DNA from 3 places in the Azospirillum sp. HJ39 genome. Region 1 is predicted to be linked to each of the others. Evidence: predicted binding sites of a transcription regulator. Region 1 holds the regulator's gene; each other region holds the start of a gene.
What was found. The regulator PhoB, encoded in region 1, activates phosphate uptake and scavenging genes when phosphate is short. The targets are predictions, from matches to a motif close to TNTCATAAAACTGTCA.
Positions count from the first base shown of each region.

Region 2: ABMY26_RS10225 (PhnD/SsuA/transferrin family substrate-binding protein) is a predicted target of PhoB. The motif match lies at 1,651-1,666, and genes of this name have one in related genera.
Region 3: pstS (phosphate ABC transporter substrate-binding protein PstS) is a predicted target of PhoB. The motif match lies at 1,608-1,623, and genes of this name have one in related genera.

Region 1 is NZ_CP167911.1:131,349-134,620, reverse strand. It holds gene ABMY26_RS14110 (Bax inhibitor-1/YccA family protein) at 1-477, shown strand, start outside; gene ABMY26_RS14105 (S-adenosyl-l-methionine hydroxide adenosyltransferase family protein) at 606-1,334, opposite strand; gene phoB (phosphate regulon transcriptional regulator PhoB) at 1,496-2,200, opposite strand; gene pstB (phosphate ABC transporter ATP-binding protein PstB) at 2,291-3,109, opposite strand; gene pstA (phosphate ABC transporter permease PstA) at 3,115-3,272, opposite strand, start outside.
Region 2 is NZ_CP167909.1:613,821-617,092, forward strand. It holds gene ABMY26_RS10225 (PhnD/SsuA/transferrin family substrate-binding protein) at 1-1,628, opposite strand, end outside; gene ABMY26_RS10230 (branched-chain amino acid ABC transporter substrate-binding protein) at 1,773-2,915, opposite strand; gene ABMY26_RS10235 (HAD family hydrolase) at 3,027-3,272, opposite strand, start outside.
Region 3 is NZ_CP167910.1:514,631-517,902, forward strand. It holds gene pstC (phosphate ABC transporter permease subunit PstC) at 1-288, opposite strand, end outside; gene pstS (phosphate ABC transporter substrate-binding protein PstS) at 399-1,466, opposite strand; gene ABMY26_RS12860 (methyl-accepting chemotaxis protein) at 1,653-3,272, opposite strand, start outside.

The sequences.
Region 1 (3,272 bases):
ATCCAGCGCCTGTCCTTCGCATCGGCACAGATGATCTTCTGGGCCTATTGCGGCGCGATGGGCCTGTCGATGTCGGCGATCTTCCTGGTCTTCACCGGGGCGTCGATCGCGCTGACCTTCTTCGTCACCGCCGCGACCTTCCTGGCGATGAGCCTCTACGGCTACACCACGAAGGCCGACCTGTCGAAGATGGGCTCGTTCCTGATGATGGGCGTCATCGGTCTGGTCATCGCCGGCCTGGCGAACATCTTCTTCCAGTCGCCGGCCCTGCATTTCGCGATCTCGGCCATCGGCGTGCTGATCTTCACCGGCCTGACCGCCTACGACACCCAGTCGATCAAGGAAAGCTACGCCGAGGGCTACGATCACGAAAGCACCGGCAAGCTCGCCCTGATGGGCGCCCTGACGCTGTACCTGGACTTCATCAACCTGTTCCAGTTCCTGCTGCAGTTCCTGGGCCAGCGCAACAACGACTAACCCCGAGGACCGTCGCTCGGGGTCCGGGGTTGCCTTCGGACCGTCACTGCATCGGACATCAGCCTATCTGACAAGCCGCCGCCCGGAAGCCACCGCTTCCGGGCGGTTTCGTTTTCAGGGCGCCGGCTTCACGAGTCGACCGTCACTTCATCGCCGACCTGGAGTCCGAGCACCCGGTCGGCACGCCCGCAATTGACCGCGATCTCGACCAGCCCGTTCGAGTTTTCGTACCACAGCGCCTCTCCCGGCCCGACCGCCCCGAAGGTGCCGGCACGGGCGATGCGGGTTCCGGCGACGGTCAGCACCGCATCGGCGGCCAGGGCGCCGGCCCGCATCCCGGTCATGCCATTGCCGTAGACATCGACATAGACGATGCGCGCCAGCTCGTCCGGCCAGCCGGGCCGGTCGATGGCCGCGCCCGGCAGCGGGCTGCGCTCCACCGTCCGGCCGGTCGCCAGCGCAGCGGAAACCGGGGCGAACAGGTCGCGGCCGTGGAAGCTGGCGGAGAGCCGATCCGGAATCCAGTCGATGGTCCAGGCGTTCAGCGACGTTGCGCGGCGGGCCAGCAGGGCGAACAGTCCGTTATCCGGCCCGACGAACCAGCGCCCGTCGGCCTCCACCATCACCGGCCGCCGGTCGGTCCCGACGCCGGGATCGACGACGCAGAGGAAGACGCTTCCGGCAGGGAAGGCCGGAGCGTAGGCGGCAAGCAGATAGGCGGACAGCTGCGGGTCGAAGGCTGGTGCGTCGGCGAACAGGTCGATCACGGGGACACCGGGTGCCTGCTGCGCCACCACCGCTTTCATCTGGCCGGTGTAGGGGCCGCTGAGGCCGAAGTCGGTGAAGAGCAGGATCATGAGCGGCAGTGTAGCGCTGCCCGGTGGGAGATGTCAGGGGACATCGGCCCCCACCCTGACCTCCCCCGCTGGGCGGGGGAGGGGATTGGACCTTTGTCAGTGTGTGGCGGCAATCCCTCCCCCACTCAGTGGGGGAGGATAGGTGGGAGTCTAACCTCTCCTCACATCGACTTCGTATCCAGCGCGTACCCCGCCGAACGTACGGTGCGGATCAGGTCCAGCTCGTCCTCTTCGTTCATCGCCTTGCGCAGGCGGCGGATGTGTACGTCGACCGTACGCGGCTCGACGTACACGTCGTGGCCCCACACCAGATCGAGCAGCTGCTCGCGTGAGAAGACGCGGCCGGGATGCTGCATGAAATGGCGCAGCAGGCGGAATTCGGTCGGGCCGAGATGTACGTCACGGCTGTTCCGGCGGACGCGGTGGGCGGCCAGATCCATGGTCACGTCAGCGAAGGTCAGTACCTCGTCGGTCATGCCGGGGGAGGCGCGGCGCAGCACCGCACGCATGCGGGCCACCAGCTCGGTCGGCGAGAAGGGCTTGGTGATGTAGTCGTCGGCGCCGGAGTTCAGGCCGCGCACCCGGTCGCCCTCCTCGCCGCGGGCGGTCAGCATGATGATCGGGATGTCGCGGGTCTTGGCGTTGCGGCGCAGCTGGCGGCAGACCTCCAGCCCGCTCATCAGCGGCAGCATCCAGTCCAGCAGCACGATGTGCGGCGTCTGTTCGCCGGCGGCCAGCAGGGCCTCCTCGCCGTCGCTGGCGGTGGCGACGCGGAAGCCTTCCTTTTCCAGGTTGTACTTCAGCAGCGTCAGGATATCGGCCTCGTCCTCGACGATCAGGACGAGCGGCTTGAGGGCCGCATTCATGGAGGCTCCGTTCACAGCGCGCGTCTCGACGTTAACCGGCATGGCACAGCCTTTTCAACAGGGAGGGATGGGGCGGAGGCGTCGGCAGGGTCAGCCATAGCGGCCGGTGATGTAGCCCTGGGTGCGCTCGTCGCGCGGGTTGGTGAAGATTTCCTCGGTGTCGTCGCACTCCACCATCTCGCCGAGATGGAAGAAGGCGGTGCGCTGCGACACGCGGGCGGCCTGCTGCATGTTGTGGGTGACGATGACGATGGTGTAGTTGGCCCGCAGCTCGTCGATCAGCTCCTCGATATGGGCGGTCGCGATGGGATCGAGCGCCGAACAGGGCTCGTCCATCAGGATCACCTCGGGGCTGACGGCGATGGCGCGGGCGATGCACAGCCGTTGCTGCTGGCCGCCCGACAGGCTGGTGCCGGGTTCGCGCAGGCGGTCCTTCACCTCGCCCCACAGGCCGGCGCGCTTCAGCGAGGTCTGCACCACCTCGTCCAGCTCGTCGCGGCCGGACGCCAGGCCGTGGATGCGCGGACCGTAGGCGATGTTGTCGTAGATCGATTTCGGGAAGGGGTTGGGCTTCTGGAACACCATGCCGACGCGGGCGCGCAGCTGCACCGCATCGACGGCCTTGCCATAGACGTCCTCGCCGTCCAGCGCGATCCGCCCCTCGACCCGGCAGCCCTCGACGGTGTCGTTCATCCGGTTCAGGCAGCGCAGGAAGGTCGACTTGCCGCAGCCGGACGGGCCGATCAGCGACAGCACCCGGTTCTCCTGGATGTCGAGGTCGATGCCCTTCAGCGCCTGCTTGGCGCCGTAGAACACCTTCACCCCGCTTGCCGTCATCTTGCTGGCGGTGGCACCGCCGCTGCGCCGGTCGGCGCGGGGCCGCAGCTTCAGTTGGGTCTGGATGCTCATGACGCTCACCACCGCCTCTCGAAAAGCTTGCGCAGGACGACGGCCGCCCCGTTCAGCAGGATCAGGACGCCGAGCAGGATCAGGATTGCCGCCGAGGTGCGCTCGGTGAAGGCACGTTCGGGGCTGTCGGCCCACATGTAAATCTGTACCGGCAGCACCGTGG
Region 2 (3,272 bases), on a different replicon from region 1:
AGCCCCAGCCCCAGCCCGTCGGGCTTGGTGGTGAAGAAGGGTTCGAACATCCGCATCCTGGCATCGTCGGACACACCCGACCCGGAATCGCGGACTTCGATCATCACCATGCCGTCGGACAGGGCGGCGCGCACGGCGATGGTGCCGCCGTCGGCCGGCCGCATCGCGTCGACGGCGTTCTGCAACAGGTTCAACACCACCTGCTGCAACTCCACCTTGTCGGCCTGCACCGGCGGCAGGTCCGCTGCCGCTTCGGCGACGATGGACAGCTGCAGGTCGGACGGCGTGCCGAACAGCGACAGCGTCTCCTCCACCACGGCACCGACCGCCAGGGTGGAGCGCTGGGCGCCGCGACGGCTGACGAAGCCACGGGTGCGCTGGATGATCGCGGCGGCGCGTTCGGCCTGTTCGACCACCGACCGCGCCCCGGCGCGCAGCCGGTCGAGGTCGGGGGCGGGCGCGTCGAGCAGCCGGGTCATGCCCCCGGCGAAATTGCCGATCGCCGCCAGCGGCTGGTTCAGTTCATGGGCGATGGTGCTCGCCATCTCGCCGACGATGCCGAGCCGCGAGAGCTGGTCACGCTCCTCGCGCAGGCGGAGCGCCGCGGCTTCGGCGCGCTCGCGCTCGGCGATCTCGTGGACCAGCTCGGCGGTGCGGCGGCGGACCAGCACCTCGACCCGCGCGGCGTGGATCACCCACCACAGCACCGCCGCGCCGGCGACCGCCAGCCAGTGCCAGTTCCGGCGCAGGAGATCCTCCAGCGTCGGCGGGGTTTTCGGATAGGGGCCGATGTGCAGCGTGCGGAACAGCTCGTGCACCGTCGTGTAGTCGAGCGAGGCGGTCCAGGCCCGCCCGTCGGTTGCCGGCATGGTCAGCAGCGCGGCGGCGACCTGCCGGGCAAGGCCGCGCGGCGTGTGCGCCAGCCGGGCGAACGGCCAGTCGGGATAGAGGCGCGACGACACCCGGCAAGGCGGCGTGTCGGGTTGCAGCGCGTCGGTCTGCCGCGCTCCCACCACAGCGAAGGTGCCGGGCGCGACCCGGCCCTGCGCTTCCAGCTCCTCCAGCAGGCAGGCGCGCAACACGCCGGCGTCGGCCGTGCCGTCGCGCACCGCATCCGCCACGCCCTCCATCGGAAAGCCGACCGGGATCAGCGCGGCCAGATCCGTGAAGGGGTGGATGCCGGCGTCCTCCATCTCGCGCCATGCGATCTGGAAGCCGCCGAAGGCATCGGTCGACACCACCGCCAGCCGCTTGCCCTTGAGGTCGGCGAGCGTGTGGATCCCCTGGCGGTCGGCCCGGCGGATGATGGTGGAGCCGACCGCCGCGATGGGGAAGGCCGGCAGGCCGGATTCCAGCGTGGCGATCCGCGTCACCGCGAACCGGGCCTCCAGCGTGACGTAGTTGCCGGGGTTGGTGATGACGAAATCGACCCGCCGGTCGGCGACCGCCAGCACCATGCCCGGGAGGTCGAGCGGCAGCGCGATGAAGCGGCGATCCGGTATCGCGTGCTCAAGATGGGCAAGCGTCGGTTCCCAGTCGCGTGCCGCCCGCTCCGAGCCCAGATAGGCGAGCACGCCGATGCGCACGGTCTCCGGCTCCGCCCGCGCGGCCGCCGTCCACGCCAGCATCGCACATGAAACAATCAGGCACTTGAACATAACCGTCAGCATAGCCCATGCGGCGATCGCATTGCCAACAGGGTCATTGCCGACACCAGCCGCAAATCGGTGCGGGTAACGGGGACCTTCGTCAGGGCAGGCGTACCGCCGGGATCACTTCAGGGGAGCGTAGGTGCCGTTGCTCCAGGCATAGAGCACGAAGGGCTCGGAGTTGGGATCGCCCTTCCGGTCGAACCGGATATCGCCCAGCACGGTGCGATAGGTGCCCGCACGCAGCGCATCGGCCAGCCTGTCGCCCTTCATCGTCTTCGCCGCCTTGGCCGCATCGGCCAGCACCTTGACGGCGGCATAGGTGTAGAGGGTGAAGCCCTCCGGCTCGAAACCGGCGGCACGGAAGCGCTGGACCAGATCGGCGGTGCCGGCGTTGGCGCGCGGGTCCGGGTAGAAGGTGAACATCACCCCATCGCTGGCCGGCCCGGCGATGGAGGCGAATTCGGTGGTCGCCAAACCGTCGCCGGCAACGAACCGGGTCTTGAGCCCCTGTTCGGACGCCTGCCGCACCAGCAGCCCGGCCTCTGTATGATACCCGCCGAAGAAAACGATATCGACGTTCAAGGCCTTCATCCGGGCGACCAGCGACGAGAAATCGCGCTCTCCCTGGGTGATGCCTTCGAACAGAACGACGTTGCGGCCCTGCTGCGCCAACTCCGTCCGCACCCCCTCGGCGATGCCCTGGCCGTAGGTGGATTTGTCGTGGACGATGGCGATGGTCCGGCCGAGGTTGCGGCCGACGATCTGTTTCGCCGCGACCCCGGCGGCCTGGTCGTCGCGCCCGCAGACACGAAACATGTTGGTCAGGCCCCGTTCGGTGATGGTCGGGTTGGTCGAGGCCGGCGTGACGATCACCAGTCCGGATTCCGCATAGACGCTGGACGCCGGAATGGTGGAGCTGGAGCAGAAATGTCCGACCACCGCCTGCACGCCGTCGGCGACGAAGCGGTTGGCGACGGCCACCGCCTGCTTGGGATCGCAGGCATCGTCGGCCACCTGCAGGACGACCTTCTCCCCATTGATGCCGCCGGCGGCGTTGAGATCGGCGACGGCGAGGTCGGCGCCGCGCCGCATCTGCTCCATGAAGGAGGCGTATTGCCCGGTGACCGGCCCGGCAAGGCCCAGCTTGACGTCGGCCGCCGCCGCTGCCGGCATCAGCGCCGCAAGGGAGATGCCGAAACGAAGAAGATTGCTGCGGAACGACCTTTGGATGAACGCGTCGGATCGGGATTCGGATCGAGACATGGAACTTCCCCATTCGTTGAAGCGGCATGTTGTCGTGTCGTTGCATCCGTCCGCCGAACCGCATGCGGCGGACGTGTCTTGGCAGGAGCGGCCTTGCGGCGCCCCCCGGTGTCAGAAGGCCAGCACCCCGCGCAATCCGGTGAGATCGGCGAACTCGTGGTCCGGCCGGGGCTGCCATGGCCCCAGCCTGTCCTGCGTGCGGTTGATCCAGGCCACCCGCATCCCCAGCGGCTTGGCTCCGTCGATGTCCGCCCAGGAGGCCAATGACGCGTGCAGAACCTCGCCGGGGGCCAGGGCCAGCCGGTCGAGAGCGAGACGGAAGATGCGCTCCGACGGCTTGTAGGCCCGGGCCATCTC
Region 3 (3,272 bases), on a different replicon from region 1:
CATCGCGATGATGGAGGTCATCAGCGTGCCGTAGATCGGGGCGAGCGCGCCGAATTCTTCGGTCACCGGGTTCCAGACCTCGTCGGTCACGAAACCGAAACCGAAGACGCGCAGCGCGGGCAGCGCGCCGTCGATCAGCGATACCGTGACGCCACCGAGGATCAGCAGGACGACCAGGGCGAAAAAGAGCGTGGCGTTGCGGAAGGCCGCGTCCTGCAGGCGCTGGCGGCGGGCCCGTCGTGTGGTGGAGGCGTGTTCGTCGGTCAAGGCTAGCGCGATCTCGGTCATGGCCGCTCCGTGAGACGTGCGGCGGGAACGGCGAATTCCGTTCCCGCCGGCGGATCAGACCACCGGATGCGTCGGCTGTGCACCGGCGCGTCCGGGGTGGGGTGGCCGGCTTACTTGGCCGAAGCGGTCCAGATCGGCTTGCCTTCGACCTGGATGCTCTGCGACCAGGTCTTCTCGACCATCTCGATCACCGACGCCGGCATCGGGACGTAATCGAGGTCGGTGGCCATCTTGGCGCCGCTCTTGTAGGCCCAGTCGAAGAACTTCAGGGCTTCGGCCGAGATGGCCGGATCCTGCGGGTTCTTGTACATCAGGATGAAGCTGGCGCCGGTGATCGGCCAGCTCTCGGCGCCCGGCTCGTCGGTCAGCAGGACGTAGTAGCCCTTGGCGTTGGCCCAGTCGGCGTTCGCCGCGGCGGCCTGGAAGGCTTCGATCTTCGGCTCGACGATCTTGCCGTCCTTGTTCTGCAGGCCGAGGTGGGTGATGTTGTTCTGCTTGGCGTAGGCGTATTCGACGTAGCCGACCGAGCCGTCCGTCTGCTTGACCATGTTGGCCACGCCCTCGTTACCCTTGGCGCCGATGCCGGCCGGCCACTGGACCGAGGTGTTGGCGCCGATCTGGGTCTTGAACTTCGGGCTGGTCTTCGACAGGTAGTCGGTGAACAGGAAGTTGGTGCCCGACCCGTCCGAGCGGTAGATCGGAGCGATGGCGGTGTTCGGCAGGTTCACGTTCGGGTTCAGCGCCTTGATCTGGGCGTCGTTCCACTTGGTCACTTCGCCCATGTAGATGTTGGCGAGCACCGTGCCCGACAGCTTGATCTCGCCGCCCTTGACGCCCTTCAGGTTCACCACCGGAACGACGCCGCCCATGATCATCGGGAACTGGATCAGACCGGCCTGCTCAAGCTCTTCCGGCTTCAGCGGCATGTCCGAAGCGCCGAAGGTGACCGTCTTCGCCTTGATCTGCTTGATGCCACCGCCCGAACCGATCGACTGGTAGTTCAGGCCGGTGCCCGTCTCCTTCTTGTAGGCGTCGGCCCACTTGGCATAGATCGGATAGGGGAAGGTGGCGCCGGCGCCGGAGATGTCGGCGGCCGAGGCAACCGACAGCGGGGCGGCCGACACGGACAGGACGGCCAGGGCACCGAAGGCGGCGCAGCGAACGAACGCCGAGGTCATGGTTTTCACGGCTAAACTCCCGATAGGTTTGGACGGTGTCGTTGGGATCGAGGAAAGCCCGGCCTTGGCCGGACGTCGGTACCCGCCTTCTTCGTCGCGGTGACCATAGCCGCGGCCGGTGACGGGTTTGTTTTGTTTACGTGTCAGTTTTATGAAACCAACCCGTGCTTGCCCCGGACCGCCCGCTCATCGCGCGGCCCGGATTTCCTGGAGGAACAGATGCACGGCCGAGCCGAGGCTGGTCGCCTCGTGCGACAGGCTTTCGGCAACCTGCAGCACGTCGCCGGCCTGGGCGCGCACCTTGGCCGCGGCCTCCGACAGGCCGGCGACATGGTCGGATGCCGCCTGGGTGCCGACCGCGACGCGGTGCGAGCTGTCGACGATGCTCGCCGTGATGGTCGCCTGTTCCTCGATCGCCGCGGCGATGGCCGAGGCGTTGGATTCGATGCGCTGGACGCTGCCGGTCATGGTCGCCACCACCTCCACGGTCTCGCGGCTGGCCGACTGGGTCGCGGCGATCTGACGGGCGATCTCGGCGGTGGCCTGGGCGGTCTGGCCGGCCAGTGCCTTGACCTCGCCCGCCACGACGGCGAATCCCCTGCCCGCCTCCCCCGCCCTGGCGGCCTCGATGGTGGCGTTCAGCGCCAGAAGGTTGGTCTGGCCGGCGATCTCGTCGATCAGCCCGACGACGGTGCCGATCTCGCCCGCCGTGCTCGACAGCTCGGCGACGGTGGCCTTGACCTGCTCCGCCCCGGCGGCGGTGTCGCCGATGATGCGGGCCGATTCGCCGGTGCGCTTGCTGATCTCGGCGATCGATTGCGAGATCTCAGAGGCGGCGGTCGCCACCTGCTGGATGCCGGCGGCCATTTCGCCCGACAATTCCATCGCCGCGTCGGCGCGGTCGTTGGCGTTGGCGGCGATGTCGGTCAGCGAGCGGGCGCGCGCCGCCATCACGCGGGCGGCCTCGGCCAGCGTCTCGACGCTGCTCAGCACGTTGCGCTCGAACTGGTCGGCGATCTCCAGCATGCTGGTGCGGCGGGCGGAGGCCGCGTTGCGCCGCTCCACCTCGACCCGCTCGTGCGCCTCCTCCATCGCGCGGGCGTTGGCGATGAAGACGTCCAGCGCCAGCCCCATGTCGGTGATCTCGTCGTTGCCGCCCGCCTTGTGGTCGACCAGCAGGTCGCCGCCGGCGACCCGGCGCATCGCGGCGGCCAGCGTTTCCATCCGGCCGACGACGCGGCGCCCGACATAGAGGGTGACGATCATCCCGGCCAGCAGCACGCCGGCGGTCGCCAGCAGGATCTGCACCTCGTTGGTGCGCTCCAGCGCGTCATGGGCGGCGGTCGCGCCATCGGCGGTCGCCTGTTCGGCCGACTGGACCAGCCCGTCGACCATGGCGGTCAGGGCGGCGCCGGTGCTGCGGTTGCTGTCGATCAGCCCGGCATTGTCGGCATAGGCCTTCAGTTCGCCGCCGCGCAGCGCCAGGATGCCGTCGTCGCCGAATCCCAGCGCCAGCAGCCGGTCCGACAGCCGGCGGACCTCGCCGCCCAGATCGTTCCCCGACTCCTGCAAGGTGTTGCGGATGGTCGCCGCCAGCGGGTCCAGCGTGCGCCGCGCAGCGGCCAGCCGGGCCGGGGTCTCGGCGTTGCCGGCCTCGGCCAGCTTGCCGGCCAGCAGGTTGGCGTCGGCCATCAGACCGCTCAGCACGGTGTAGCGGTGCTGTGCCGCCGGGACCACGTTGGTCGACAGATCCTGCATCCGCTCGGCGATGGCGTTGCCCGCCTCGGCGATGCGGCCGCGCGAGTT